DNA from 3 places in the Proteus hauseri genome. Region 1 is predicted to be linked to each of the others. Evidence: predicted binding sites of a transcription regulator. Region 1 holds the regulator's gene; each other region holds the start of a gene.
The links. Region 1 encodes PurR, which represses purine synthesis genes. Its sites were predicted from a motif close to CANGCAAACGTTTGCNTG; they were not measured.

Region 1 (10,190 bases):
AGAAATCTCTTCTGGGTTTACTATCTAGCTTTACTATATAGTAAGACATATATGATTAAAATCAGTCTCGCTATACATAAAATACAAGCTATAACTTATACTAAACAATATTGGTATTATCTGGGTTTTTTCTCGGATTTTTATTAGGAGTAACTATGTTTAAGCATTTACTTATTGGTCTGTTTACTGTTACCGCTCTTGCTGGTTGTGTGAATACCAATTCATTATCTGGTGATACATACAGTGCAAGTCAAGCGAAACAAGCTCAGAGTGTGACTTATGGTACTATTGTCTCAGTTCGTTCTGTGAATATTCAAGCAGGCAGTGATGAAAACCTATTAGGCGCAGTAGGCGGAGCTGTTTTAGGTGGACTATTAGGTAACACTATCGGTGGTGGTAGTGGACGTAATCTTGCAACTGCCGCGGGTGCAATCGCTGGTGGTATGGCAGGACAACAAGCTCAAGGCGCATTGAATACAACTAAAGGTATTCAGCTTGAAGTTCGTTTAGACAGTGGTAAAACCGTTGCAGTGGTACAAAAAGCTGATAATACAGTTTATCGCCAAGGCCAACGTGTTGCTGTTATTGGTAGTGGCAATAACTTAACTGTTTCACCTCGTTAAACTTAATAAAAAATAGGCAACTTTTTATCGTTGCCTATTTTTTCTAGAATATTTAATTTATATCTACTAGATATTCCATCAATCACAGAAAAATAATATAACTATCTTAATAATGACTTTTCACATAATCACTTATAACAAGAAATTATTAATATAAATTACATCAAAAATATTTATGTGGCATACTTTGCCCCATTCATTCTTAGATGACATATATTTAATTAAAAATAATTAGTCGTGTAGTCTATTTATATTTTTCTCTAATCTTTGAACCAAAATAACTAACGTTTCAATTTCCTCTTGTTGAATGCCACCTAATATTTCTTGGCGTGTTTTTTCGATAACAGTATAAACCTCTTTAATAAAAGGTTCTGATTCTGCGGTCAATTTAATTCTTTTTGCTCTACGATCATTTGCACAAGTGTGTCGGCAAATCAATTTTTTTTCTTCCAGCTGATCTAAAGTTCTTACTAAAGAAGGCTGTTCAATTCCTATTGCTTTAGCCAATTGTATTTGTGACTGCTCTGGAGGTAATTGACTAATGTTATACAGCGTTACCCAATGTGTTTGAGTCAGTTTTAATGGCTTGAGACGATGATCAATCAATGCACGCCATAATCGGACTAAACGCGCTAAATCTGCTCCTAATGTTGATTCCACTTATCCCTCCTTAAATTAGCATACTGAGTCAGAATTTTATAAAATTTCAGATAATACTTTTAAAATAACTTTTCTTAACTTATCTATTCTCTTTAGTATTTGCATTATTACAATTAAGTTTTCAATCCTATATATTATATTGGGTAATTATTTCATTAGATTTAATTAAGCATTCTTCTTTTTCTAAAATTAAATTTTATAAAGAATAACCTCGTTATAAAAACTAATCTATATTTTTTTACATAATTGTTATTATAATTTCATTCAATATCAAAGAGGATGATAAACTCTTTAAAATTCACGAGATTATAACCAATTATAATTAAAATAATTTCAAATAATATTATTATTATTAAAACAAATAGAATATCAGAAATTAATTAAACCCAACGAGTAACAAGGATGTTTCATACTCTATATTATTATTTTAAATTTTAAAAAAAATAATAGAACTAAAAAAGATCTAATTGCTGATTTTCACTTTCTGTCTCTTTTATTATTTTTTGTACACTTCTTAAATAACGTTGACGGCACAGACGTAGTACATTTCTTTTATCTTGTTGATTCATAGTTGCCCAATTAAAACGCTCCTGTCTATTACGATAACAGCCAATACAGTACCCTTGTATATTCATTTCACAATGACCAATACATGGATTAGGAATATCAAAAAATTCTAATTGCTGTTGCATTTGATTTTTCCTCCTAATTGTTTGTTACTATAGAGTATAGTTAATAGAGATATTATCTGCTTTGATAGTGAGTTTACTGATAGCGAAGTAGTAAAATTGAATTTTATGGCTTGAAAGCGTTATAGTACTGCGCCATCAGTTTATCTGTAGGGTTAATCATTAAACAAACACGAGAGGTTTATATGCGAGTACTTCATACCATGATTCGTGTAGGCGACTTACAACGCTCTATCGATTTTTACACTAAGGTTCTGGGTATGCAACTTCTACGCACCAGCGAAAATGAGGAATATAAATACTCGTTAGCCTTTGTTGGTTACGGTGATGAAAGCAGCGGCGCGGTGATTGAATTAACCTATAACTGGGGAGTCAATAACTACGAAATGGGTACTGCTTTTGGTCACATTGCACTTGGTGTTGATGATGTTGCAGCAACGTGTAATGCGATTCGCCAAGCTGGTGGTAATGTCACCCGTGATGCAGGACCTGTAAAAGGTGGTACCACCATTATTGCTTTTGTTGAAGACCCAGATGGGTATAAAATCGAATTAATCGAAAATAAAAATGCCAGTCGCGCACTTGGTCACTAATTTTTATTTTAACCAGAAAGGCAGTAAATCTGTCTTTTTGGTTTCTGCTTATTGTTAATTTCCGATATTCACTTTTATCGGATAAGTATAATTTAATGCCTGATAAAAATAACCCAAATGAATTGTGTAACCGTTTTCGTGGTTACTACCCTGTTGTTATCGATGTTGAAACCGGTGGATTTAATGCAAAAACTGACGGTTTACTTGAGATAGCAGCGATTACATTAAAAATGGATGAACAGGGTTGGTTAAAACCAGATAACACCCTACATTTTCACGTTGAACCTTTTGAAGGCGCTAATTTAGAACCTTCAGCCTTAGAATTTACAGGCATTGACCCAACAAACCCGCTTCGTGGTGCAGTGAGTGAATATGAAGCGTTGCACGCTATTTTTAAAATGGTGCGCAAAGGCATGAAAGATGCCGATTGTAATCGTGCTATTATTGTCGCACACAATGCTAATTTTGATCATAGCTTTGTCATGGCGGCAGCTGAGCGAGCAAGTTTAAAACGTAATCCATTTCATCCTTTTGCAACTTTTGATACTGCTGCATTGAGTGGATTAGTATTAGGGCAGACTATTTTAGCTAAGGCCTGTTTAACTGCAGGAATTCCGTTTGATAGTAAACTCGCTCATGGTGCGTTATACGATACTAACCGTACCTCACTGTTATTTTGTGAATTAGTCAATCGCTGGAAAAAATTAGGTGGTTGGCCTTTACCGCCCCAAAACTAATTAAATTTTAAATCAATGGCGTTGAAGTCATGGTTAAACGAAAAAGCCAGTTTCAGATTTATAGATACTGAAACTGGCTTTTATTTTATCTGTTGGTTTAATTTATTGTAAAATTAAATCAATTACTCTGCTTCTTCATCGCGATATTTATCAGCGGTTTCTTTTAATAACTTCTGTAATTCGCCACGCTGATACATTTCTAAAATGATGTCACATCCGCCGACTAATTCACCATCTACCCATAATTGAGGGAAAGTTGGCCAATGTGCATATTTTGGTAATTCTGCACGAATGTCTGGATTTTGCAGGATATCAACATAAGCAAAACGCTCACCACATGCAGAAAGTGCCTGAACAGCTTGTGCAGAAAAACCACAACTTGGTAATTTTGGTGAACCTTTCATATATAAAATAATTGGGTTTTCTTTAATCTGGCGTTCAATTTTTTCAATAGTCGTCATTTATTACGTCCTTACAACCTTTTATATTCAATATGTTTTATATTGGTGAAAACATGAAAGAAGAATACCACTTTATATTAGAAAGCTCTATATAAGTTTAATACTGATTAAAATCATAAGATTAGAATGAAAGATGTACTAGACAAATGACTCATATTCCGTTAGAACATGGCAATTAAATCAGCATATTAGTTATTTTTTTGTGCGTATTTTGTTTGCTCTTTCTTGCCAAATGAATCGCTATAATTTTTGATTTATATTTTTTCTACAGCGGATAAAAATGAAATTGTATTTTTCATTTGGATAAGAAATTCATCTTTTTGATAAATACCTAGCTCAATATGCTTCATAAAAAAACATAAGCTCCTTAACCAATTTAGGCTCTATTTTTATAAGCCTAGAGAGATGTTCACCCAGTAAGTCAGGCCAATCTCCCCCTTCTTGCGCTCTCAATATATTAGTAGATCGAATAAGTTTCTTAGACGCCTCTTTTGATAACTTTAAAAAGGTTTTTAAGTCGTTAGTTTGTTCAATTCTTAGAAGATAATCAGAAAGTACCGTCAAGTAGTCACCATTTACGGCATAGGCAACCGCTCGTGAAGGTTTAAACAAGGAAAACTGTAAAGAGAGATCTTCGCCATAAATATAACGACAATGATGTTTTAACCAATAGCCCCAACTAGTTATATTTTCTCGTAGTAGCACCTCTGATTTAGAGGCAATGTCAAAATCAACTTTAGGTACAATTGGATAAAGCTCAATAGCTTGTTGCGCTATATTGGCCATATTTAATTTATCTATGTCATCAATGTCTTTATCTAAAATAACACAAAGATCGAGGTCTGATTTTGGCTGCTTAGCAGCACCTGTTGCCACACTTCCATAAACAAAAATACTGCAAATGTGACTTTCATAAAGTGTTAATAACCGAGATTGAACAAACACTAAGAGTGCCTGATACTCTTTCTGTATTGGCTTTATTACTAACACAGAAATATATCCATTTTTATCAACCGTCATTTCTTCCTCTTAATTATTTATCGGTAAAATTAACCCTATTTAATATAACCCCTTTATTTCGACAATATGTAAGCTTATATTTTGTTATGATTATGGATAAAAGATATTTAGCTGTTATTTCAGCAAGTTTTTGTTAAAATAATTAGCAAAATAGCAACAAATTAGTGATTCATTTGCCTCATTTTATCAATTCAGATGATTTTGATGGAATGATTTTAGGCACAAAACCCGAAATAGATAGTATAAAGGAGTACGCAATGTCTTTCGAATTACCAAAATTACCTTATGCGTTAGATGCTCTTGAGCCACATATCTCTAAAGAAACTTTAGAATATCACTATGGCAAACATCACCAAACTTATGTAACCAACCTGAACAATCTGGTTAAAGGTACTGATTTAGAAGCTAAATCTCTAGAAGAGATTATTAAATCAACTGATGGTGGTATTTTCAATAACGCCGCTCAAGTTTGGAACCATACTTTCTACTGGAACTGTTTAGCTCCAAATGCAGGTGGCGCGCCAACAGGCAAAATTGCTGATGCTATCAACAAAGCATTTGGCTCGTTTGAAGAGTTCAAAAAACAATTTAACGATGCCGCGGCTAAAAACTTCGGTGCAGGTTGGACATGGCTAGTGAAAAAAGCAGATGGCTCAATCGCTATTGTTAATACTTCTAATGCTGCAACACCCATTTCTGGCAATGACAAACCACTATTAACAGTTGACGTATGGGAACACGCTTACTATATCGATTACCGTAATGCGCGTGTAAAATACTTAGAAGAGTTCTGGGCACTGGTTAACTGGTCATTTGTTGAAGCTAACTTTGCTTAATTTATCTTAACCACTAAAGATCAATTATTGGTGTTTGGTGGCAAAATAACAAAGGGCCTTAGGCCCTTTGTTATTTACAGATATCCGATTAGTTATAATTAAAATTAACCTGATATTATATAAAACAGTGATTAAAACAGCATTGTAGAAAATAAAACAATCATGACGAGTGCTGCAACTGCTGTACTCAAACCAAATTTCAGATCCGTATCCATTTATTCTCCCTCAAAATGATTATAATACACGTTATTAACCATAACATTGTCATGGCTAATTATTATCACATATCACAATTTGCTAATATAGCGACTAGTGCACAATTTATAACATTGATTAATACTTCCACTTTTGAGCTAGATCATACAAAATTCATAGCTAACAGCTAAATTATTGCCAGTATTCGCCCTATGTATGACTATACTGGCAGCAGAACCACAAAATTAGATTAAAAGAGACCAATGAAGGTCAGGAGTTTTTCACACCATGGCAACAATAAAAGACGTGGCAAAACGCGCAGGAGTGTCAACCACGACTGTTTCTCATGTTATCAACAAAACACGTTTTGTTGCTGAGAACACCCGAGCAGCAGTTTGGGCCGCTATTAAAGAATTAAATTATTCGCCTAGTGCTGTTGCGCGTAGTTTAAAAGTCAATCACACCAAATCAATTGGCTTGTTAGCCACGTCCAGTGAAGCTCCTTACTTTGCTGAAGTGATTGAAGCTGTTGAAAATAGCTGTTATAGCAAAGGTTATACACTGATATTATGTAACTCACATAATAATCTAGATAAGCAAAAAGCTTATTTAGCGATGCTAGCGCAAAAACGCGTCGATGGATTATTAGTTATGTGCTCTGAATATCCCGATCACCTTCTCTCTCTATTAGAAGGCTATCGTAATATTCCAATGGTAGTGATGGATTGGGGAAAAGCTCGGGGTGATTTTACTGATACCATCATTGATAACGCATTTCATGGTGGATATATTGCAGGCCGCTACTTAATTGAGCGTGGTCATCGCGATATCGGTATTATTCCTGGCCCATTAGAGCGTAATACTGGTGGTGGACGTCTTCAGGGATTTTTAAAAGCAATGGAAGAAGCTAAAATCATTGTAAAAGATGGATGGATTGTACAAGGTGATTTTGAACCAGAGTCTGGTTACAAAGCCATGTATCAAATGCTAAATCAAAAACATCGCCCTACCGCTGTGTTCTGTGGTGGAGATGTCATGGCAATGGGTGCTATTTGTGCAGCCGATGAATTAGGTCTGCGTGTACCATTTGATATTTCTATTGTTGGTTACGATAACATTCGTAATGCTCGCTATTTTACCCCTGCATTAACAACCGTTCATCAGCCCAAAGAACGCTTAGGTCAAATGGCATTATCTATGCTGCTTGACCGGATCGTTAACAAAAGAGAAGACGCACAAACTATCGAAGTTCATCCACGGTTAGTTGAGCGCCGCTCTGTTGCTGATGGCCCATTCATCGATTACCGCCGTTAATTAAACGGTATCTCGACTGACTTAACGAAGCCATTCCGCATTTAGGGTTTGGCTATCACCAAGATAATCTAATAACCAAGACAAAGCGGGTGACTCACTTTTATCGACCCAAGTGAGGCAACAAGGACTATCGGGTAATGGCTGTGCCAATTTAAGCACAGCTAGCTTTCCTTTAGCGATTAATGGCTCAGCTCTATGCAAGGGCACCATACCAACACATAATCCTGCAAGTAAGCACTCCAATCCCATATCCCACGTAGGGACAACCATTCTACGCTGATTATTTAACGCCCAAGTATCACGCTTTGGCAAACTACGCGAGGTATCTTCTAAACAAAGGCTCGAATAAGGGCGCATTTCATCGTCGGTTAGCGGATGTTCTGCTTTAGCCAATGGGTGGTCAATATGACAAACACAGCGCCAAGGCATAAATCCCATATCTTTAAAGCTATATCGTTCACCAATTGGCGATGCTCTGGTGGCGCCAATAGCTAGGTCAACACGCCCATTAACCAATGAGTCCCACACCCCATTAAAAACTTCAGGATAGACATAAAGTTCGATATCGGGGAAATGTCGATAAAAATCAAGAATAAGTTGTTGTGTTCTTTCCGGTTTTACGATGCAATCTACTGCTATACTAAATTGTCCGCGCCAACCATTAGAGACTTGCTGACACATATGTCGAGTGTCATTCATTTTTTTGATAACAGAGCGGGCTTCTTTGATGAAAATCTTACCCGCATCCGTTAATTCGACATCACGATGGCGGCGTTCAAACAGAGGCACAGCAAGCCATTCCTCTAATTGTCGAACAGTATAACTAACAGCGGAGGGTACTCTGTGTAACTCTTGAGCAGCCGAACTAAAACTTCCTGTTCGAGCGACAGCATCAACAACTTCTAGAGAGTATTCTGACCACATAAAGTTTATTCCTTTGAAAATTTTTCACAGCATTAACCAAATATTCCCGTTTCACAAGTAAAATAGGTCTTAGTTACAATATATAAAATGTTCTACATCACATAACATAGAAAATTAAAATGAATTTAAATACATCCACACAAACAAAAACACCTGCGCGCTTTATGGTCTACCTTGCTGGCCTAAGCATGTTGGGTTATTTAGCTATTGATATGTACCTGCCTGCATTCGGTATGATGCAACGGGAACTATCAATCAGCGAAGGCGCGATCAGTAATAGTTTAAGTATTTTTTTATTCGGTTTTGCTATTGCGCAATTACTTTGGGGACCTCTTTCTGACAAAATTGGTCGTAAGCCTGTTCTGTTAATCGGTTTAAGTCTTTTCTCTTTCGGTTGCCTTGGTATGCTTTGGGTTGATAGTGCAACCAGCTTACTCGCAATGCGTTTTTTACAAGCCTTTGGTGTTTGTTCTGCTGCTGTAATTTGGCAAGCATTAGTTATTGACCGCTTTGATGAATCTCGTTCACAACATGTTTTTGCTTTAATTATGCCACTGGTTGCTTTATCACCAGCATTAGCCCCTCTTATTGGCGCATGGTTTTTACAACATGGTGGCTGGCGTATGATTTTTATTTTATTAATGGCGGTAACTATCGTTCTAATGCTACCAACCTTAATGCTGAAAAATATTAAACAAAAACCTGTTACAGAGAATGGCTCAGCTCAAGCTTCAGCCTCTTTTATGACATTACTAAAATCACCTATCTACAGCGGTAACGTTTTAATTTATGCCTCTTGTAGCGCCGGTTTCTTTGCTTGGTTAGCGGGTTCTCCTATCATTTTAGAAAAAATGGGCTATTCCCCTCAAGATATTGGCTTAAGTTATATTCCACAAACTATCGCCTTTATGGTTGGTGGCTATGGCTGTCGTATCTTACTGTCTAAAATGACTGGCAAATCACTGCTACCATTATTGTTAATAGGTTATGCCGTTAGTATGACCGCACTATTTTTAGTTGCGAAGTTAACTCAACCAACGTTAACCACTATTTTAATTCCATTTTGTATTATGGCCGCAATGAATGGCGCTTCTTATCCAATAGCGGTATCTAATGCGTTATCTGCTTATCCTGAGATCAGTGGTAAAGCGGCAGCGTTACAAAATGCGCTTCAATTAGGGCTTTGTAGTTTAGCAAGCTTTATTGTTTCAGCCTTTATTAGCCACCAGCCTTTGATTAACACCACCGCAATTATGGCGTTAACCGCTGTCCCAATGGCAGTCGGCTACTTTATTCAACGCAATAAATCCGTTAGCAAACACACAATTCAAACAGCTGAATAACGCTCTTTACATTTTTAAGATAATTCTCAAAAAAGGTCATTTTTATAAAATGACCTTTTTCTTTTCTAGAGAAAAATATTCTACGTCCCTATACTTAACAAACGCCAATTATAGCGTTTTGTTCAATTTTCTTTCGGATTTTGAGGTGCATTAACGGATCATTGCCTGATTATGTCAGATTAGTTATTTTATTAATCCTATTCATACAACACTTTTTGAATAAGATCCCATTTAACACAGCAAATCTGCACACATCCTTTCTTTGATTCATAACTCAAGACCCGCTTAGTTTACGCCGGAGAGTATATGAGTACATCTTGTGTAGAAGAAGGCCGAAAGACCTCCAATAATTCTTACCAACGAATAGCAACCGAGCTGCTTTCTCAAGCAGATATTCGTATTAATGGTTCAGAACCTTATGATATTCAGGTTCACAACAAAAATTTTTATAAAAGAGTATTACAACAAGGCTCATTAGGTCTCGGTGAAAGCTATATGGATGGCTGGTGGGATTGTGAACGGCTCGATATATTCTTTCATAAGGTTTTACGTGCAGGACTTGAAAACAAACTCCCGCAAAATATTCACGACATCCTAAAAATAGCTGTCGCTCGTCTCTTTAATCTGCAAACACAGAAAAGATCATGGATGGTAGGCAAAGAGCATTATGACCTTGGTAATGATCTTTTTACTGCAATGCTAGATCCTAATATGCAATATTCTTGTGGCTATTGGAAAAATGCAGATTCATTAGAATTAGCTCAAGAGCACAAGTTAAATTTAATATGCCGGAAA
Region 2 (10,190 bases), 600 kb from region 1:
GTGTGTGTCACTTCAGGGTGGAACTGAACACCATAAAAACGTTTTTCTTCATTTGCCATAATCGCAAATGGACAAGTTTCAGTACTTGCCACTGTAACGAAATCTGATGGAATAGCGGTAACTTTATCACCATGGCTCATCCATACGTCTAACAGTGGTGTGCCATTTTCATTAACAGAATCTTGAATACCACGGAATAATTCGCAAGTTTCACGGATTTCAACTTGTGAATAACCAAATTCACGCTCACCAGAAACTTCAACGGCACCACCTAACTGCATAGACATGGTTTGCATACCATAACAAATACCTAATACAGGAATACCTGCATTAAATACATATTCTGGCGCACGGGGGCTGTTATCTTCTGTAGTACTTTCAGGGCCACCAGACAGAATAATACCATTAGGATTAAATTCACGAATTTGTTCTTCTGTAACATCCCATGCCCAGAGTTCACAATAAACGCCGATTTCACGAATACGACGAGCAATAAGCTGTGTATATTGTGAACCGAAATCAAGGATAAGAATGCGATGATTATGGATATTTGCTGTCATTTGTGGTGAATTCCAAAACAGATAAAGTCATTAAGTTGAAAGGTTTGTAACTATGCATGCTATATTTTAGCTGCAATAATACAAACCTTTCTCGAAATAAATTACATACCTAAGCGATAATTAGGTGATTCTTTTGTGATAGTTACATCGTGAACATGGCTTTCCTGAATGCCCGCACCACTGATGCGAACAAATTCAGCTTTAGTATTCAGCTCTTTAATTGTTGCACAACCAGTTAAACCCATGCATGAACGTAAGCCACCCATTTGCTGGTGAACAATATTTTTTACCAACCCTTTATAAGCAACTCGGCCTTCAATACCTTCAGGAACCAGTTTATCTGCTGCATTATCGGTTTGGAAATAACGGTCTGATGAACCTTTCGACATTGCGCCTAAAGACCCCATACCACGATAAGATTTGTATGAACGGCCTTGGAATAGCTCAATTTCACCCGGAGATTCTTCTGTACCAGCAAACATTGACCCCACCATAACACAAGCGGCACCTGCTGCTAATGCTTTAGCGATGTCACCAGAGAAGCGAATGCCGCCGTCGGCAATAACGGGAATATTACGATCTTTCAATGCTTCAACCGCATCTGCGATAGCCGTAATTTGTGGTACACCCACACCAGTTACTATACGTGTAGTACAAATTGAACCTGGGCCAATACCTACTTTCACTGCGCTCACGCCAGCGTCTGCTAATGCTAAAGCCCCTTGCGCAGTTGCAACGTTACCGCCAATAATAGGTAAATTAGGATATAAGGCGCGTGTATCACGAATACGTTGCAATACACCCTCTGAATGACCATGAGATGAGTCGATAAGTAATACATCAACACCAGCTGCGACTAACGCAGCAACACGCTCTTCATTACCAGCACCAGCACCAACGGCTGCACCCACACGCAAACGTCCGTGCTCATCTTTACAAGCGTTAGGTTTACGTTCTGCTTTTTTGAAATCTTTAGCCGTGATCATGCCACGAAGATGGAAGCTGTCATCGACAACTAACGCTTTCTCAACACGTTTCTCATGCATCTTTTGCATAACAACATCGCGTGCTTCACCTTCTTTTACTGTGACTAAGCGCTCTTTTGGCGTCATGACTGCGGTCACAGGCTGATCTAAATCAGTAACAAAGCGAACATCACGGCCAGTAATAATACCGACAAGCTCATTTTGTTCAGTTACAACTGGATAACCTGCAAAGCCATTACGTTGTGTCATCTCATATACTTCACGTAATGAAGTTTCAGGTGTTACAGTGATAGGATCGGTAACAACACCACTTTCATGTTTTTTCACACGACGCACTTCTTCAGCTTGACGCTCGATAGACATATTTTTGTGGATAAATCCGATACCCCCCTCTTGTGCTAAAGCTATCGCTAAAGATGCTTCAGTAACAGTATCCATTGCAGCGGAGAGCATAGGCACATTTAAGCGGATAGTTTCTGTCAGTTGAGTAGACAAATCGGCAGTATTAGGAAGGACAGTTGAGTGTGCAGGAACTAACAAAACATCATCAAATGTAAGTGCTTCTTTTTTAATTCGTAACATAGCAATATCTCACCAGGCGGCATTTAGGAAATAGAAAATATTGCCGCGGCATTATACACACCGAAATCGGTTGCTTCTAGCTTTTTTTCAAAATTTATATTGATCCTATTGCTAACTTCGGTAGTATCGATTAATTAAGTCATTGTTTTAAAATTTGATCTGGCTCACATGACACTACCTGTAAATAACAATATTTTTACTGTCAGCCGTCTAAATAAGACCGTTCGTCAGCTTTTAGAAATGGAAATGGGACGCATTTGGATAAGTGCGGAGATTTCCAATTTTACTCAACCTGCTTCAGGGCATTGGTACTTCACGTTAAAAGATAACCAAGCTCAAATTAGAGCAGCGATGTTTCGTGGGCAAAATAGCAAAGTGACGTTTCGGCCTCAGCATGGTCAACAGGTTTTAGTTCGGGCCACAATTACCTTGTATGAGCCTAGAGGCGATTACCAACTTATTGTAGAAAGTATGCAACCCGCTGGCGATGGCTTATTGCAACAGCAATTTGAGTTATTAAAACAAAAACTTAGCGCTGAAGGTTTATTTGATGCTCTGCATAAAAAACCACTCCCAACACCAGCAAAACAGATTGGTGTTATTACTTCATCAACAGGTGCTGCATTGCACGATATTTTGCATATTCTTCGTCGTCGCGATCCTTCTCTGCCTGTACTTATTTATCCAACAGCCGTGCAAGGTGCCGAAGCGCCAATGCAGATAGTTCATGCTATCGAATTAGCCAATCGTCGCAAAGAGTGTGATGTACTCATTGTTGGTCGTGGTGGTGGCTCATTAGAAGATCTTTGGGCTTTTAATGATGAACGTGTTGCTCGTGCTATTTTTGCCAGTAAAATTCCTATCGTAAGTGCTGTCGGTCATGAAACTGATGTCACTATTGCTGATTTTGTTGCTGATTTAAGAGCACCAACGCCCTCTGCTGCCGCTGAATTAATTAGTCGTAATAAACTTGAGTTATTACGTCAATTGCAATCTCAGCAACAGCGCCTCGAAATGGCAATGGATTATTATTTAGCGAAAAAATTGCGCACAATGACGCAAATACATCATCGTTTACAACAGCAACATCCACATTTACGTCTTGCTCGTCAGCAAAACTTGCTGGCATCAACACAACAGCGTTTAGTAAATAGTTTTCAGCGAATTTTACAATCCAAACAACATCAACAAATTCAATTACAAAAACAACTTAATTACCAAGAGCCTAGACCTCAAATTCAAGCATTACTCCGTCAGCAACAACAGTTGATTTACCGTATGCGAGAAAGTATTTCACAACAGTTATCGCGTCAACGAGAACAGTTTGCAATCAGTTGTTCTCGTTTAGAAAGTGTGAGTCCTCTCGCAACACTTTCTCGTGGTTACAGTATTAGTGAAACAGAGTCTGGAGAAGTGCTGAAAAACACCAAGCAAGTTAAAGCGGGTGATGCGCTAAAAACCCGTGTTGAGGATGGCTGGATAACGAGTGAAGTAGTAAAAACACAAAAAATCAGAGCAAAACGGAAAACAATTAGCAAAACAGATGAATGACACATAAATATCTAGAATAAAAAAACGGCACCTTAATGATGCCGTTTTTTAGTAACTTGTTATTAAGAATATGATGGTGAAATATTAAAAACGAATTTCCCCACCAAAGAGATAACTTCTGCCTCTCGCTGTTTGTTTTTCACTTCCTTGTTCACTCATATCTGGCGCTGAATTACTTCTATCTAATGGATTAGAATAGTTTTTATTCATTACATTTTGTACTGAAAATTTCAATGAAATATTTTTATTTACGCGATAATTACCATATAGATCAATGACTGTTGGTATATTTTCTTGTTCTTCCATTGGAATTTTACCCGTATCATAATCTACACCATTTGGTGAAGCTTTACGTGTTTTACCCGTCAATTGAATTATTGTTCCTAATTCTAGTGATCGGTCGTCAAATAATCGGACACCCGCATCAACAGTGGCATAATATTTAGGTAATTCAGAAGCTGGCGATTGACCAAAAGATGCAGATGCAAGAGAGGTTGGTTGCGCTGTACGTTCATTGCTATAGGAAATTGTGGAATAAACTACACCAGCATCATAATTAAGCTGTAATTCATAACCCCTCATAGCAACAGGATCGATACTATTAGTATATAAATTAATATTGCCGTCATTTTCTATATTATTAAAATCTTCAATTGTTAAACTACCGTCATCTTTACAACGTCGTCCTCCTTTACACACTAAATAGGAATCACTAGAAATATAATTTTTAACTTTTGTGTGATACCAAAGTGCTTTTAAATAAAAACTATCACCTTCAATGAATAAATTAGGACGATAGCTATTAAAACCTATTTGAAATGTATCTGCCTTTTCACTTTTTAAAAATGGATTCATTGAAGCACCACCTTCATTAGCAAAAAAGATTTCTTGTGGATTAGGTGCCCTCATACTATGCGCATAACTAACAAATGGCTGAAATTCAGGGATAACTTGTGCTGCGATTAATACACCCGGATCCCAATTTCTGTCATGACGATTTAAATCCATAGCGCCTTCAGGAAAACAAGCATCACGTGCCGCACAAGCCGGTTTATGTCCTTTTATATTGTAATCAACATAATTTAAATTAAGATCGAGAGTATAAATATCATACTCAAATTTCATTTGAGAAAAGAAACTCGTTAAATTATTTTTACCTTGAGGAGCAAATGGGTTACTTTCCACCATATTATTGGCTTGCCAAGGATCAGTAGAAGGTGCAATAACAGAGCGCTTATATTCTGTTGACATTAATTTAGAACCTAATGTTAATGCCATATCTAATTCACCATAATTAAAACGACTAGTGTTTTTCGCAACCAGTGAATTAGAGATATTTTCAGCATTAGCATTACGTAAACTCATCAAAGAGTCACCTTCAAACTTTTGTGATGCATTGCTACGGCTTAATAGAATCTCACTATCAAATAAATCATTTAATGGTGTATAACGATATTTTGCATAATAATCTTTACTGTCGATATCTCGACGGTTAAATTTATTACGGTAAAAACGACCGCTTAGCTCTAGTTCATGAGAATCATTGGGTTTTATATTAATTTTAGTTAATTCTGAATGAGGTCTTTGATTGAAATTTTTATTTGTTGCAAACTCTTCACTATTAAATCCAGCACCATTCTTATAAGAAGATTCAATTTTATGCCCACTTAATGCTAACATTGCGCCAATACTACCATCATCATTAAATAGGGATTGTCTGCCCGCTACCGCAACCATGCCGTTATATCCCAACCCATTACTACCACCAGCCACTTTACTTCTTACTCCCCATAAATGATTTGTAAATAAAATATCTTCTATTCCAATAGTTTTAAAATTAGCGCTACCCGCTAATGCATTAATACTATTTTCACCATCTTGCTGTCCGCGAGAAATATCAATTTGAACAATAAAGTTAGGATCAACCATACTATTAAACTGGTTATAAGGTTGCCCACCATGAGAATATTGACTTGGGGAAGTGCTATATAATGTTTGAGTAACACCATCAACCATCATATTAACTCGACCAAAACCACTAAGACCACGAATATTCACACTGACCCCAGGCTGGCTTACATCCATTTGAGTGTAAGTTCCGGGCGTTGAACGCAGAGCCTGTTCTACTGATTGCAAATTATTAATTTCACCAATAGCGCTATAAGCCCCTGGTTTGGCTAGTGCTTTCTGTTCAGGGGTCTCTTTTTGTTGTGCAGATGAAACTTTTAAGCTACCAAATTGAACTGGTTTATTTTCTTCAGCGGCAATAACGATGCCATTAATACCTGAAAATAGAATAAATGTACTAATTATTTTCCTTGTAGATCTCATAACGAACCCATTCTTTATTTTATTTAAATAATAGGCTCACGCTGCTTTAATATAATATTAGAATAACCTTTTTTATAAGGTATTATTTATTAATAGTATTATTGTTATTATATCTATAGTTATTATTATTCTAAAAAATCGACAAAAAACTGTCTCTCTTAAAATGAGAGACAGTTTATAATGTAATTATTTAATCAATTAGTTTATATTTTGCGCTTTAAAATATACTTCGGGTTTCTCAAGCATCAGAATAAATGCATATTCTTTGGCTGTATCACGTAAGCGATTAAATCGACCTGACTTACCACCATGACCTGCACGCATATCTGTGTCCAGCAATAATAAATTATTATCTGTTTTTAATTCACGTAATTTAGCAACCCATTTAGCAGGCTCGAAATATTGAACTTGTGAATCATGTAATCCTGTCGTTACTAATAAATGAGGGTAATCTTGAGCCACAACATTATCGTATGGGCTGTAGGATTTTAAGCGGAAATAAACATCTTTATCTGCTGGATTACCCCATTCTTCATATTCACCCGTTGTTAGTGGAATAGAAGCATCAAGCATAGTCGTCACGACATCAACAAAAGGCACCTGGGCAACAACACCACGGTATAATTCTGGCGCCATATTAACAACAGCGCCCATTAATAACCCCCCTGCACTTCCACCCATAGCATAAACATGATTAGAAGCACCATAGCCTTTTTGAACTAAGTATTTAGTTGCATCAATAAAGTCAGTAAAGCTATTAACTTTATGCTCCATTTTACCTTGGTTATACCAGCGTTTACCTAATTCTCCACCTCCGCGTACGTGTACTATCGCATATACAAAGCCTCTGTCTAATAAGCTTAAGCGTGGTGAACTAAATGAAGGATCAATACTGCTACCATAAGAACCATAACCATAAATTAAGATAGGATTTTTAGCATTGATAAAGAGATCTTTCCGATAAACCAATGAAATTGGTACTTCTACACCATCATGCGCTTTTACCCAAATACGCTGGCTTTCATATAAATCACGTTCAAAACCTTTGACTTCTTGCTGTTTGAGTAACTGTTTTTGATGCGTTTGCATATTCCATTGATAAGTGGAAGTGGGTGTTGTCATTGATGTGTATCCAAAGCGCAATTCTTCACTATCTGCTTGTGGATTAAAGCCTAACCATGCCATATAAACCGGGTCATCAAAGGTTACTTTTGTTGATTCACCCGTTTGCCAATCTATTTGACGCAACGATACTAAGCCTTGTTGACGTTCTTCAAGCACTAGCCAGCGGTTAAATAAGTCAAAACCTTCCAGATCAACATCTTTTTGAGGTGCAATTACGGTTTGCCAAGGTTTATCAATTGCTGCTGTTTTATATAAACCAAATAATTCACTTTCATGATTTGAGCGAATATAGAATTCGCCTTTAAAGTGATCAATATCGTATTCACGCCCTTCTTGACGCACGGAAAATATCACCATCGGTTTTTCTGGTGAATTAGCATCGATTAAACGATATTCAGATGTGGTAGAGCTTTCGATAGAAACTAAGATATAATCTTTTGACTTACTTTTGCCCATCCATGTATAAAAGCGATCATCATTCTCTTCAAAGATTTTTACATCTTTTTCACGCTCTGAGCCATATTGATGGCGATAGATTTGATATGGCAATAATGTCTGAGGATCTTTGTCAACATAAAATAGAGTATTGCTATCATTTGCCCATACTAGGTTTGCTGAGATATCAGTTAATACATTCTCTTTCCATTCTTTATCAGCAACATTTTTATAAGCAACGGTATAATTTCTTCGACCTTCTTTATCTTCAGCTATAGCAATGCGCTTGTTATCTGGGCTAATAGTTAAATCACCAAGCTGGTAAAACTCATGGCCTTTAGCACGCTCATTCCCATCAATTAGTACTTCCCAATTATCTTTGTCACCAATAGGTTTGCGTTGATAAATCGGAAAGTCTTTTCCTTCTTGATAAATAGTACGATATGTATACCCATTATAATCATATGGTACAGATTCATCGTTTTGAGCCATGCGACTTACCATTTCAGTAAAAAGTGTTTCTTCAAGGGCTTTCCCCTCTTTCATTACTGATTCGGTATAGGCATTTTCCGCGTTTAAATAATCCAAAACTTGTGGATCTTTGCGTGCATCATCTCTTAACCAATAATAATTATCTGTACGCGTATCCCCATGTTCAGTCATAACATGAGGTATTTTATTTGCTTTTGGTGGCATCGTTATAGCGTCCTTCTGAGTTTGAGCCATTGCAGGTGTTGCTGTTATTAACAGCGCCATCATGGCACCTGTTAATCTCATCGTCACCGTTTTTCTTGTCACTGATAACATTCTTATTTCCTTTTCAATCCTTGGTTATAGCGCCAATGTAGAAAACTCAATCGACATTTCAACTGTAATTTCTCCCTTAAACAATAACTCTTCAGGGGGAATAGGAAGGGGCTGAGCCCGTTTGAGTACTCTTTGCGCTTCTCTGTCTAAAGAACGAACACCACTGCTATTAATAAGTTCACTTGATATCACATATCCTTGCTGATCTACGACAAATCGCACTTTCGGTATTCCCATCCGTCCTTTGCTTTTCGCCTCTTCAGGATAAGCTTTATAACGGTTTAAGTGCCCTTTAGTTTTAGCTTGCCATAGCGCTAGTGCATCTGCTTTTTTATCTGAATCGCTATCATAGTTTGCAGAAACAGTATCAGATTGCTGTTTAGCAACAGAACGACTACTTGAAGGCGCTGATTGGCTAGAAACATTCTCACTAATTATTGGTGAAGGCTTAGTGGGGGAAGTTGTTGTTTTTACTGTAGCCGTTTGTTCAACACGCATTATTTTTTTAGGTTTTTCAATAACAATATCGGCATTCTCATTAATTACGATATCGGGTTGTTTCTCAGCCATCTCTTGCTCAACTTTCTTTTGACTAGCAACAGCCAATTGTTGATCAATACCAATTACTTGTTTTTCTTCACTAAGTGCTTGAATATTTTCACTAAGTGTCATCATAACAGCTAATTCAGGTTCTTGTATTATCGTTGTTTTATCTTGATAGAAGTGAAAACAAGCAATAACTAAAACCGCATGAACACTAATGGCCAGAACCAACGCTTTATAGTTAAAGGGCTTCAATCTTGGCATTTGGTCTACGTAAGAAGATATAATCATAATGGCGATATCGAGAAAATTAAGGTAAAGCGACAGGTGTTATCCAAAGATAATCAGCATGTACTGAGGTAATATCGCTACCTTCTTCAGCCATTATTACAACTGTGATTTTTTCATCCGGTGCTAAATCAGCAATATGTAAAGGCACACCCATCACTTTTGTTGCATGAAAAGATCCTGCTATTAATAGCGCCGGCGTTGGTGCGGCTAATAAACGCTCAGCCATTGTGCGGTCTCGCAGCTGTTGGATAAGCATCATTTTTTCATAGTTTATTTTATCAAGCGTATTGCCGTGTGAAGTTTGAATAGTTTCTTGAATTAACTGGCGAACTTGTGGGGCTGTTGAATACACTCCATCAATTACAGGCGGATTTTTATAAGCTTTAGATATATCTTCTCGATCAATATTCGCGGCAAGTAGTGGATAGTTGGCACTTAGTCCTTCCTTAACAATATTTCCATACCATTTCCAAGGCCAACCTGTATTCCATTTCAATGCAGCCATTAAACGTTCATCACGTAAATATTCAGAACCTGAATAACGCTTTTTGACGTTATCGACTAAATATTGTTGATTTGGTGTTAACATTTCTAGCAATACCGCACCTTGTGGGCGTATTTGCGTTAATTGTGTCATTAACCAATACTCAATATCGTGATGATAAATATTATCGTGCTTTTCCCCAATAATAACGCGTGATTGATTTGCTAATTCAATCAATAACTCTTCTGCCGTAATCGATTTTCCATTATGCGTATTAATGATTTGAGCTGAATGAATAATTTCAGTATTTACAATTGGTTTAGCTTGTTTCTCTAGTGAACTACAAGCAGGCAAAGCAATTAGCACCACTAATGGTAGAATTTTTTTAGCTATTGAGAAAAGCATGATAACCCTTGCTAGTTATATTTACTTATTAAAGAAAGCAAATAGGGTAATATCATTACTAATGATTATCAATATCATTCTCATATTAAT
Region 3 (10,190 bases), 1.9 Mb from region 1:
CCTCCAAATCGACATCGTTTACAGCGTGGACTACCAGGGTATCTAATCCTGTTTGCTCCCCACGCTTTCGCACCTGAGCGTCAGTCTTTGTCCAGGGGGCCGCCTTCGCCACCGGTATTCCTCCACATCTCTACGCATTTCACCGCTACACGTGGAATTCTACCCCCCTCTACAAGACTCTAGCCAACCAGTTTCAGATGCAATTCCCAAGTTAAGCTCGGGGCTTTCACATCTGACTTAATTGACCGCCTGCGTGCGCTTTACGCCCAGTAATTCCGATTAACGCTTGCACCCTCCGTATTACCGCGGCTGCTGGCACGGAGTTAGCCGGTGCTTCTTCTGCGGGTAACGTCAATTGCTAAGAGTATTAATCTTAACACCTTCCTCCCCGCTGAAAGTACTTTACAACCCTAAGGCCTTCTTCATACACGCGGCATGGCTGCATCAGGCTTGCGCCCATTGTGCAATATTCCCCACTGCTGCCTCCCGTAGGAGTCTGGGCCGTGTCTCAGTCCCAGTGTGGCTGATCATCCTCTCAGACCAGCTAGAGATCGTCGCCTAGGTGAGCCATTACCTCACCTACTAGCTAATCCCATATGGGTTCATCCGATAGCGCAAGGTCCGAAGAGCCCCTGCTTTGGTCCGTAGACGTCATGCGGTATTAGCTACCGTTTCCAGTAGTTATCCCCCTCTATCGGGCAGATCCCCATACATTACTCACCCGTCCGCCGCTCGTCAGCAAGAAAGCAAGCTTTCCTCTGTTACCGCTCGACTTGCATGTGTTAGGCCTGCCGCCAGCGTTCAATCTGAGCCATGATCAAACTCTTCAATTAAAAGTGTTTGATGCTCAAAGAAATCGAATACTTAGCTTCATTCATAAATGAATTTTACTTTTGTAAACACTCTTTAAGACTTATATACATCTAAATATTTTAGAAGATATCGTCTCTGTGAGTGCCCACACAGATTGTCTGATAATTTGTTAAAGAGCAGTTCAACATTCGCTGCCGTTTCCGGTCTTCTGCGTTGTTGCGAGGAGGTGCATTCTACATCTTCCTCATTCAGTGTCAAGCGTTATTTTATAAGGCTTTTCACTTTATTTTTTGTTCTCTCGGCTAACTCACTTAGCGTGGTTTGCCGTGACAACGAGGACGCATTATAGGGAGTTTTCTGAGGCTGGCAATAGTTTTTTTAAGAAAAAAAATCGTTTGCTTAATTCCACAGCAAAACCCCCACTTATACCACTTTATCAACAAATTTATCCACAGACTGATATTCCATTCAAATTTCGAATGCCAAACGCAAACGATTGCGTTATTATGCGCACTAAATAAGTTAGATTGATTTTGTGTTCAGCTTCTGAAATGTTAGTTAAGCAAACACAATTTCACTGTATTAATGTGATTTAACTTCACCATCATTACCGTAATACGAAAACCAAGGGATAAAACTCATGCAACATCTTCGTCCTATCCGCCGTGCACTATTAAGCGTGTCAGATAAAACGGGTATTTTAGAATTTGCTAAAGCGCTTATTGAAAGAAATGTAGAACTATTATCGACTGGCGGAACTGCGCGTCTATTAGCAGAAGCAGGTTTACCTGTTATTGAAGTCTCCGATTACACAGGTTTTCCTGAAATGATGGATGGTCGAGTTAAAACATTACATCCTAAAGTACATGGCGGCATTTTAGGTCGCCGCGGACAAGACGATTCAATAATGGAAGAACACCATATTCGCCCTATCGATATGGTAATTGTTAATCTTTATCCTTTTGCTAAAACGGTTGCTCGTATCGACTGTACATTAGAAGATGCTGTAGAAAACATTGATATAGGTGGGCCAACCATGGTTCGCTCTGCCGCAAAGAATCATAAAGATGTCACTATCGTAGTAAATAGTAATGATTATGAAAGAGTGATTGAAGAAATGGATAATCACGAAAATAGTCTTACTTTAGATACCCGCTTTGACTTAGCTATAAAAGCATTTGAACACACTGCCGCTTATGACAGCATGATCGCAAATTACTTTGGTCAAAAAGTTGCGCCTTATTATGGCGACACTTCACAGCCATCAGGTCATTTTCCTCGTACATTGAATCTTAACTATATAAAGAAGCAAGATATGCGTTATGGAGAAAATGCTCATCAGCAAGCTGCTTTCTATATAGAAGAGAATATAGAAGAAGCATCAATTGCGACAGCCGAACAATTACAAGGTAAAGCGCTTTCTTACAACAACATCGCTGATACTGATGCAGCATTAGAATGTGTGAAATCATTTTCCGAACCAGCATGTGTTATTGTGAAACATGCAAACCCTTGTGGCGTTGCTATTGCGAATAGCCTCGTACAAGCGTATGACAACGCATTTAAAACCGATCCAACCTCTGCATTTGGCGGTATTATTGCTTTCAATCGCCCATTAGATGCAGAAACAGCAAGCGCGATTATCGAACGTCAATTTGTTGAAGTCATTATTGCTCCTTCTATTAATAAAGAAGCGTTACCTATTTTAGAAACTAAACCTAACGTTCGCGTATTAGCTTGTGGTCAATGGCAAGAAGCAAAGCCTGCATTCGATTTTAAACGCGTAAATGGTGGACTGTTAGTACAAGATCGTGACTTGGGTATGGTTAAAGAAGAAAACTTAAGAGTCGTTACACAACGCCAACCTAGTGAACGAGAATTAAAAGATGCTCTGTTTTGCTGGAAAGTCGCTAAGTTTGTTAAATCAAATGCCATTGTTTACGCCAAGAATGATATGACTGTCGGGATTGGCGCAGGACAAATGAGTCGAGTTTATTCCGCCAAAATTGCAGGAATTAAAGCAGCTGATGAAGGTTTAGAAGTTGCTGGCTGCGCTATGGCATCAGATGCATTTTTCCCATTTAGAGATGGTATTGATGCAGCGGCACTGGCAGGCGTAACTTGTGTTATTCAACCTGGCGGTTCAATTCGTGATGATGAAGTTATTGCTGCTGCAAATGAACATAACATTGCGATGATCTTTACAAACATGCGCCATTTCCGCCACTAATAGGATATCAATATGAAAATTTTAATTATTGGTAATGGTGGTCGTGAACATGCTCTTGCATGGAAAGCCGTTCAATCACCACTTGCGGCACAAATTTTTGTCGCACCAGGTAATGCAGGAACCGCATTAGAAGCCGGCGTAGAAAATGTTGCCATCGCCGCAACAGATATTTCCGCTCTCGTTGAATTTGCTAAAGAAAATGATATCGGACTTACTATTGTTGGTCCAGAAGCACCACTTGTTATTGGTGTCGTTGATGCATTTAAAGAAGCTGGATTAACGATTTTTGGCCCAACTAAAGGTGCAGCACAACTTGAAGGTTCAAAAGCATTTACTAAAGATTTTTTAGCGCGTCACGACATCCCAACAGCGAGCTATCAAAACTTTACTGAAGTCGCACCTGCTTTAGACTATTTAAAGAAAGTCAGTGCGCCTATTGTCATTAAAGCTGATGGTTTAGCTGCAGGAAAAGGTGTCATTGTTGCAATGACTGAGGCTGAAGCCGAAAATGCGATTAAAGATATGCTTGCGGGTAATGCTTTTGGGGATGCAGGTCATCGTATCGTCATTGAAGAATTTCTTGATGGCGAAGAAGCCAGTTTTATTGTCATGGTTGATGGCGAAAATGTTATCCCGATGGCAACCAGCCAAGATCACAAACGCGTTGGCGATGGCGACACCGGCCCAAATACAGGTGGAATGGGCGCTTACTCGCCAGCTCCCGTTGTTACTGATGCCATCCACCAGCAAGTAATGGAAAAAGTGATTTATCCGACAGTAAAAGGTATGGCGGCAGAAGGTCACCGTTATCAAGGTTTTCTTTATGCGGGATTAATGATTGATAAACAAGGCGTCGCTAAGGTTATTGAATTTAACTGCCGCTTTGGTGATCCAGAAACTCAACCTATTATGATGCGTATGCAATCAGATTTAGTCGCGCTTTGTTTGGCCGGTGCAAAAGGCGAATTAAAGGGTAAAGCGTCAATTTGGGATCCTCGTCCTGCTTTAGGTATTGTGATTGCTGCCGGTGGTTATCCTGCTGATTATCGCCAAGGTGATATTATTTATGGTTTAGCCCAAACCTCATCAACAACAGCAAAAGTATTCCAAGCAGGTACGGTATTAAATGATAAAGGTGAGGTTATCACTGCTGGCGGTCGTGTTTTATGTGCTACGGCCTTAGGTGATGATATCGAACAAGCACAAAAAAATGCTTATGCTTTAGCAAAAGATATTCATTGGAATGGTAGTTTTTATCGCCATGATATTGGCTATCGTGCTATTGCACGTTTAAAAAAGTAAGCTAAAACGACAAAAGGGAGTTATTACAGACTCTCTTTTGTTGGTTCCCATTTACAAAAATCATGTTCAGCAACCATCAATAATTGTTTACCTTCTGGCGAATCAAGCCATGCCACATAAACAGGTTTATTCGAATTTAGTGCTCGTCTCTTTAGCCAACGCTGCTCTGGGGCTTCAAATGACACATTCACTTTTTCACCAGCACATGTTGTCATGGTATTTTGGCTCCAAACGCCTTGTACTAAATTAACTTGTCCAATGGTTAATGCTTCACTGATTTCACGCTCTTTTGATGCTGAGAAAACCATGATTAGGCGTTCATCTTCGCTTAACTGTCGTTTTTGACCTTGATTTTCTTGCTGCATAAAAATCGTTTCGCCATGTTGATTTAATCGGAGATGCCAAGAGGACGGGTTGGTAGGATTTACAATTTCACTGCGGACTTGCCAGAGCTGATTTTGGCGATATTCATAGAATGTGATGATGGTTTCAGGTTTTTTATAAAAACTATACACACTCATTATAACTTGAGGCTCCGACGCTGGATTATTCAGGCGCCATAACCTAACAACACCTTCGTCCGCAATATAACCGGTTGCAGAAAACTCAGGAAGTCGTGGAGTAGAAGAGCAGGCGCTGAGCAAAGACGCTAATCCTATAGCAAACAGCCCCTGTCGTTTCAACAAAAGGGGAATAACTCCCCCTCTATTGTTCATTCCGTTCAAAGGAATTATTTTACAGCGTCTTTCAGTGCTTTACCGGCAGTGAATGCAGGAACGTTTGCTGCTGCAATAGTAATTTCTTTGCCAGTTTGAGGATTACGACCTGTACGTTCTGCACGGTGATTCACCTTGAATGTACCGAAACCAACTAACTGTACAGAATCGCCTTCTTTCAGAGCGCCTGTTACTGAATCGATAAACGCTTCAATAGCAGCTTTTGCTTGAGTTTTTGTCAGATCCGCTTTTTCAGCAACTGATTCGGTTAATTCAGCTTTGTTCATAAAATAGTCCTTAAAGTATGTTTTATCGTTTGAAAAACATCTGGTGAAAAAACTTAATGAGTATTTTAAAAGTACTAATTAAGTAAAAACACCTGAGCCACTTCTGTTCGTTCCCAATGTAGAACATACACTGGGGTGATGTGAAGTCTTTAAACGTCGCTTTTCAAGCACTAAATCACGTTTTTCTGATTTAGTGTGTTAATTCTATACCGATATTGCTCATTCCAGCTTCGCGAAGGTCTGTTCGCAGACCTTTTATCAGTTCAATATCTCGTTCTTCGCACTCAACCAACAGGCGATAAATTTCCCATTGGATATCAAATTCATCAATAACCGCAGGAAGATCTTTCAGTTCTTCCTCGCTCATTTCTCTTTCTGCTTGTGTCATTTCGAGTGCTGCAACAGTACCAACAGATACTTTACTTACTTCAATAGCGTGGCTTAATGATTCTCCGCTTAAACGGGAATGTACTATTTCGCTTAGCGCAACACAGGCATCAATGGCGGGATAAACACCATAAATATCAAATTGAGATGCATCAGGAATAGCTTCTTCTAGCTTTTCCAATTGTGAATCAAAATTCACCTTTACATCTTTTACCGTTAAAGTTTCCCAAACCAAATCGAGAATACGACGATAAAGCATTGGATCGGTAAATCCTGTTTCACGACAAAATACCTGATAATTCGGATACATGCGCTCACACAGGCATGCCATAAACGTCAGGTGTTGCCAGCCTTCAAGCTTTTCTAGACGTAAATGGATTGGGTTCTTCAACATTCGTAATTACTCATTTTCTTAACTTAGCCGCAGTTTACCTGAAAATTCAGAATATCCACATATTTCCCGACTATTTAGAGCTTATTCTTATTCAATCGCTCAAATATTCGCCTATTTGAAGCTATACCGTCAGCCCAACGAGTTGGTTCAGGCAATCGATAGCCTTTCATGCAGCGCTCAACCCACGCTAACGCACTCTTCATACTCACTTTATGACCTGGAGAAATATAGAGTGGTTTACATTTTTTCTTGCTGCGATAAATCCACCCTATTTGTTCATCTTTATCCATTAACGTTTCATAGCTTCCAACATCTTCACTTAAAGGTTTATCAACTCCACATAAACGACTTTTAGCAACGCCAATTGTAGGAGTATCAATAAGCAAACCAAAATGACTTGCAACACCAAATCGCCTTGGATGAGCGATACCTTGCCCATCGACAAAAATAAGTTCAGGCTTTTGTTTTAATGCCTGCCACGCTTTTAATAACGCGGGACATTCACGAAAAGAAAGTAAACCTGGAATATAAGGGAGTGATGTGGGAATTCGCGCTATTTGGTATTCAAGAATTTCAAAAGAAGGGTAATGTAATATAACGATGGCAGCGCGAGTGACTGCGCCACCGTCTTCAAAACCAACATCAGCACCGGCGATATAAGTAGGTGCTGAATATTGATCGGTTAAAATAATTTGTTGAGCTTTTTCTGTCTGCTCTTGACGCAGTTGTTGAGTATTAATCATTATCCTGATGATAAGGCTTTGATAAACGGTGAACCGCATCAACAAACGCACCAGCATGTTCTGGTGGAACGTCTTGATGAATACCGTGCCCAAGATTAAAGACATGACCATTACCTTTGCCAAATCCAGCAAGGATGGTTTCAACTTCCTGTTCAATTCTTGCTGGCGGTGCATATAGCATTGAAGGATCCATATTGCCTTGTAATGCAACTTTATCGCCGACTCGATGGCGTGCATCTTCAATATCAATTGTCCAATCTAGACCTAATGCATCACAACCTGTTGCTGCCATGGCTTCTAACCAGCGCCCACCACCTTTAGTAAATAAAGTGACGGGGACTTTTCTACCATCATATTCACGAATAAGACCATCAACAATCTTATGCATATAGTTGAGTGAAAACAGTTGGTAATCGCGTCCTGTTAATACGCCACCCCATGTATCAAAAATCATAATAGATTGGGCGCCCGCTTTAATTTGAGCATTCAAATATAGAATAACGCTATCTGCCAGTTTATCCAGTAATAGATGTAACGCTTGTGGCTCGGCATACATCATTTTTTTAATTTTTGTAAATGCCTTGCTGCTTCCACCTTCAACCATATAAGTGGCAAGTGTCCAAGGGCTACCAGAAAAACCGATTAATGGAACACTACCTTGTAATGCATGACGAATAGCACGTACTGCATTCATCACATAACCTAATTCATCTTCAGGATCAGGAATAGGTAATTTTTTAATATCATCAAAGCATTTTATTGGCGAATGAAAACGAGGGCCTTCACCCGTTTCAAAATAGAGCCCCAATCCCATTGCATCAGGAATAGTTAAAATATCAGAAAATAAAATGGCAGCATCAAGAGGAAAGCGTCTTAATGGTTGCAGTGTGACTTCACATGCGAGCTCTGTATTTTTGCACAATGAGATGAAATCCCCCGCCTGTGCCCGTGTTTCCTTATATTCAGGAAGATATCTGCCTGCCTGACGCATCATCCAAACAGGGGTGACATCAACAGGTTGGCGCAACAGCGCACGTAAATAGCGGTCGTTTTTCAACTCACTCATGACTAACTCCATTAACAGTAATAGGGCCGCAAAATAGCTTAGATTGTAACATGTTAGAAAAATAACTGTTGGCAGACTGCGCCTTTATTTATTTCTTGTTTCATCTTGACGAATATTCGCTATCGTATCTTCGATTAAACGCCTAGCAATGGTATCTGATGGTGGAATTTGTGGTAATTTATCATAGCGATACCAACCTGCACTCGTTAATTCAGCCGGGTCATGACGTAACTCACCACCGTCATAATCAGCTAAAAAGCCCATCATTAAAGAATGAGGAAAAGGCCAAGGCTGAGAAGAGACATACCGAATATTACGAATATGGATATTACTCTCTTCAAAAACTTCACGCGCTACCGCTTCTTCGAGGGTTTCTCCTACTTCGACAAAACCAGCTAACACAGTATAAAGAGGCGAGTGTTTATGTCTTACATGATGAGCTAATAAAATTTTATCTTGGTTTCTAATACCCACAATAATACAAGGGGCGATTTGTGGATAATAACGTTCGTGGCAGTTATCACATAAACAAGCCCATTCACTCTCACTATGTCTCATTTTAGAACCACAGTAACCGCAGTAACGATGAGAACGGTAAAATTCGGCTAACTGTACACCTCTTCCAACAAGCTTAAATAATTTTTCGTCTTGAGAGGCTATCAGTCTGGGAGAACACATATCGTTATCCATTTTGCCATGAATAAGCCAAACATTTTCCCCTTGCCATTCACCAACAACTTTGGCTTGTTTACCTGTTAACCCCCAATTCTGAGCAGTACCAAAAGGTAGATCGCCTTGAGGTAACCAAACTCGCCCACCAAGGCTAACAGTCCACCAGCCTTTTTCTGATCCGGTTAATGTATATAAATGCATAACGATGATTCTATCCAAAATAATGATATAGACTAGAGGATACTCTCTTTAAACCAATTATCTCAATGTATCATGTAAAATCCTTATCATTCAGTACTATTTTTTAATGAAAATATATAAAAAAAATTAATGAAAAATACGTTAGATAACTATGAATAAAAAAAAATCTCTCGCCATTTTTGATCTTGATGAAACATTATTGTGTGGCGATTCAAGTCGCTTATGGACAAATTATCTTTGGGATCGAAAAATCGTTCAAGACCCTGCTTTTTTAGCTCTTGATTCTCAAATGATGAAGGACTACTACGCAGGCAAACTCAATATTGAACATTACCTTTTTGAACATATCTCTTATTTCAACCAATTTACTGTAGATATGATTAATCACTGGGTTAATGATTATATTCAAACTATTATTAAGCCATTACTTTACCCCCAAGGGATCAATATTATTGCTCAATATCAACAAGAAAACATTCCCGTTATTATCATTTCAGCTACGATGTCTTTTCTGGTTCACCCTATCGCAAAATTACTCAATATAGATGCCTCTATGGGTATTGACATGCAAATAAATAACGGCTATTACAACGGTAAAATTGAAGGAATACCAACATTTAGAGAAGGTAAAGTGACACGATTAAATCACTGGAAAAACGAGAATAATATTAATAATAATTATATATTTTTTTATACTGACTCTAGTAACGATCTCCCATTATGCTATCAAGCTGATGAGGTAATCACTGTTAATGCTGATGTTCTCTTAGCCCAAATCGCAATAAATAACGGTTGGAAACAATTACACTGGGATTTAAATCAATAATAGATATCGGACTTGTAGTTTTTAAAATCTTTCATATACTGGTCATCTTCTTGTCGGAGTGCCTAGTGTTTATAAGGTTGTTATAAGCACAGGCTGAGACCGTTTATTCGGGATCCGCGGAACCTGATCGGGTTAATACCCGCGAAGGGAACAAGAGTGATTCGACCTTTTGATAGCATCTACGCGTATATTTTTTACACACCTATCTGTCGATACTCCCTGCGACCTCCAGACAAGCATTTTTCTCAATATCCACCCGACAAGCCTCGCGCTTGATTGATATTTATTAGGAAATGCTATGTCCACAAAACAATCTATATCTGTTAAAGATATTTCACCAACAGCAACGATTATTTCAGAAAAACAGCGTCCGAGAAAAGAGCAACGTGATGCGGCTCAAGCCTTTATCAGCACTATTCAAGGTGTCAGTTTTCCCAATTCAAATCGCATTTACCTCGAAGGCAGCCGTGCTGATATTCAAATTCCAATGCGTGAAATCCAGTTAGCTCAAACACTAACGGGTGGTACAAAAGAAGATCCTATTTTTGAAGAT

Region 2: guaB (IMP dehydrogenase) is a predicted target of PurR. The motif match lies at 2,188-2,205, and genes of this name have one in related genera.
Region 3: purH (bifunctional phosphoribosylaminoimidazolecarboxamide formyltransferase/IMP cyclohydrolase) is a predicted target of PurR. The motif match lies at 1,299-1,316, and genes of this name have one in related genera.

Annotation. Positions count from the first base shown of each region.
Region 1 covers NZ_CP026364.1:3,169,940-3,180,129, reverse strand. Annotated here, with positions in the region: gene PH4a_RS14500 (outer membrane lipoprotein) at 156-623, shown strand; gene slyA (transcriptional regulator SlyA) at 855-1,283, opposite strand; gene PH4a_RS14490 (DUF1289 domain-containing protein) at 1,736-1,975, opposite strand; gene gloA (lactoylglutathione lyase) at 2,158-2,565, shown strand; gene rnt (ribonuclease T) at 2,661-3,302, shown strand; gene PH4a_RS14475 (Grx4 family monothiol glutaredoxin) at 3,425-3,763, opposite strand; gene PH4a_RS14470 (nucleotidyltransferase domain-containing protein) at 4,100-4,783, opposite strand; gene sodB (superoxide dismutase [Fe]) at 5,041-5,619, shown strand; gene cydH (cytochrome bd-I oxidase subunit CydH) at 5,751-5,834, opposite strand; gene purR (HTH-type transcriptional repressor PurR) at 6,103-7,128, shown strand; gene punR (DNA-binding transcriptional activator PunR) at 7,150-8,052, opposite strand; gene punC (purine nucleoside transporter PunC) at 8,172-9,395, shown strand; gene cfa (cyclopropane fatty acyl phospholipid synthase) at 9,702-10,190, shown strand, end outside.
Region 2 covers NZ_CP026364.1:3,765,140-3,775,329, forward strand. Annotated here, with positions in the region: gene guaA (glutamine-hydrolyzing GMP synthase) at 1-560, opposite strand, end outside; gene guaB (IMP dehydrogenase) at 662-2,128, opposite strand; gene xseA (exodeoxyribonuclease VII large subunit) at 2,297-3,679, shown strand; gene PH4a_RS17350 (TonB-dependent receptor domain-containing protein) at 3,764-6,010, opposite strand; gene PH4a_RS17355 (S9 family peptidase) at 6,209-8,377, opposite strand; gene PH4a_RS17360 (energy transducer TonB family protein) at 8,402-9,184, opposite strand; gene PH4a_RS17365 (ChaN family lipoprotein) at 9,231-10,100, opposite strand.
Region 3 covers NZ_CP026364.1:1,183,763-1,193,952, forward strand. Annotated here, with positions in the region: rRNA gene PH4a_RS05395 (16S ribosomal RNA) at 1-833, opposite strand, end outside; gene purH (bifunctional phosphoribosylaminoimidazolecarboxamide formyltransferase/IMP cyclohydrolase) at 1,454-3,043, shown strand; gene purD (phosphoribosylamine--glycine ligase) at 3,056-4,345, shown strand; gene PH4a_RS05410 (DUF1481 domain-containing protein) at 4,369-5,031, opposite strand; gene PH4a_RS05415 (HU family DNA-binding protein) at 5,076-5,348, opposite strand; gene PH4a_RS05420 (YjaG family protein) at 5,539-6,129, opposite strand; gene nfi (deoxyribonuclease V) at 6,204-6,872, opposite strand; gene hemE (uroporphyrinogen decarboxylase) at 6,865-7,938, opposite strand; gene nudC (NAD(+) diphosphatase) at 8,023-8,811, opposite strand; gene PH4a_RS05440 (HAD family hydrolase) at 8,963-9,637, shown strand; TPP riboswitch at 9,682-9,804, shown strand; gene thiC (phosphomethylpyrimidine synthase ThiC) at 9,936-10,190, shown strand, end outside.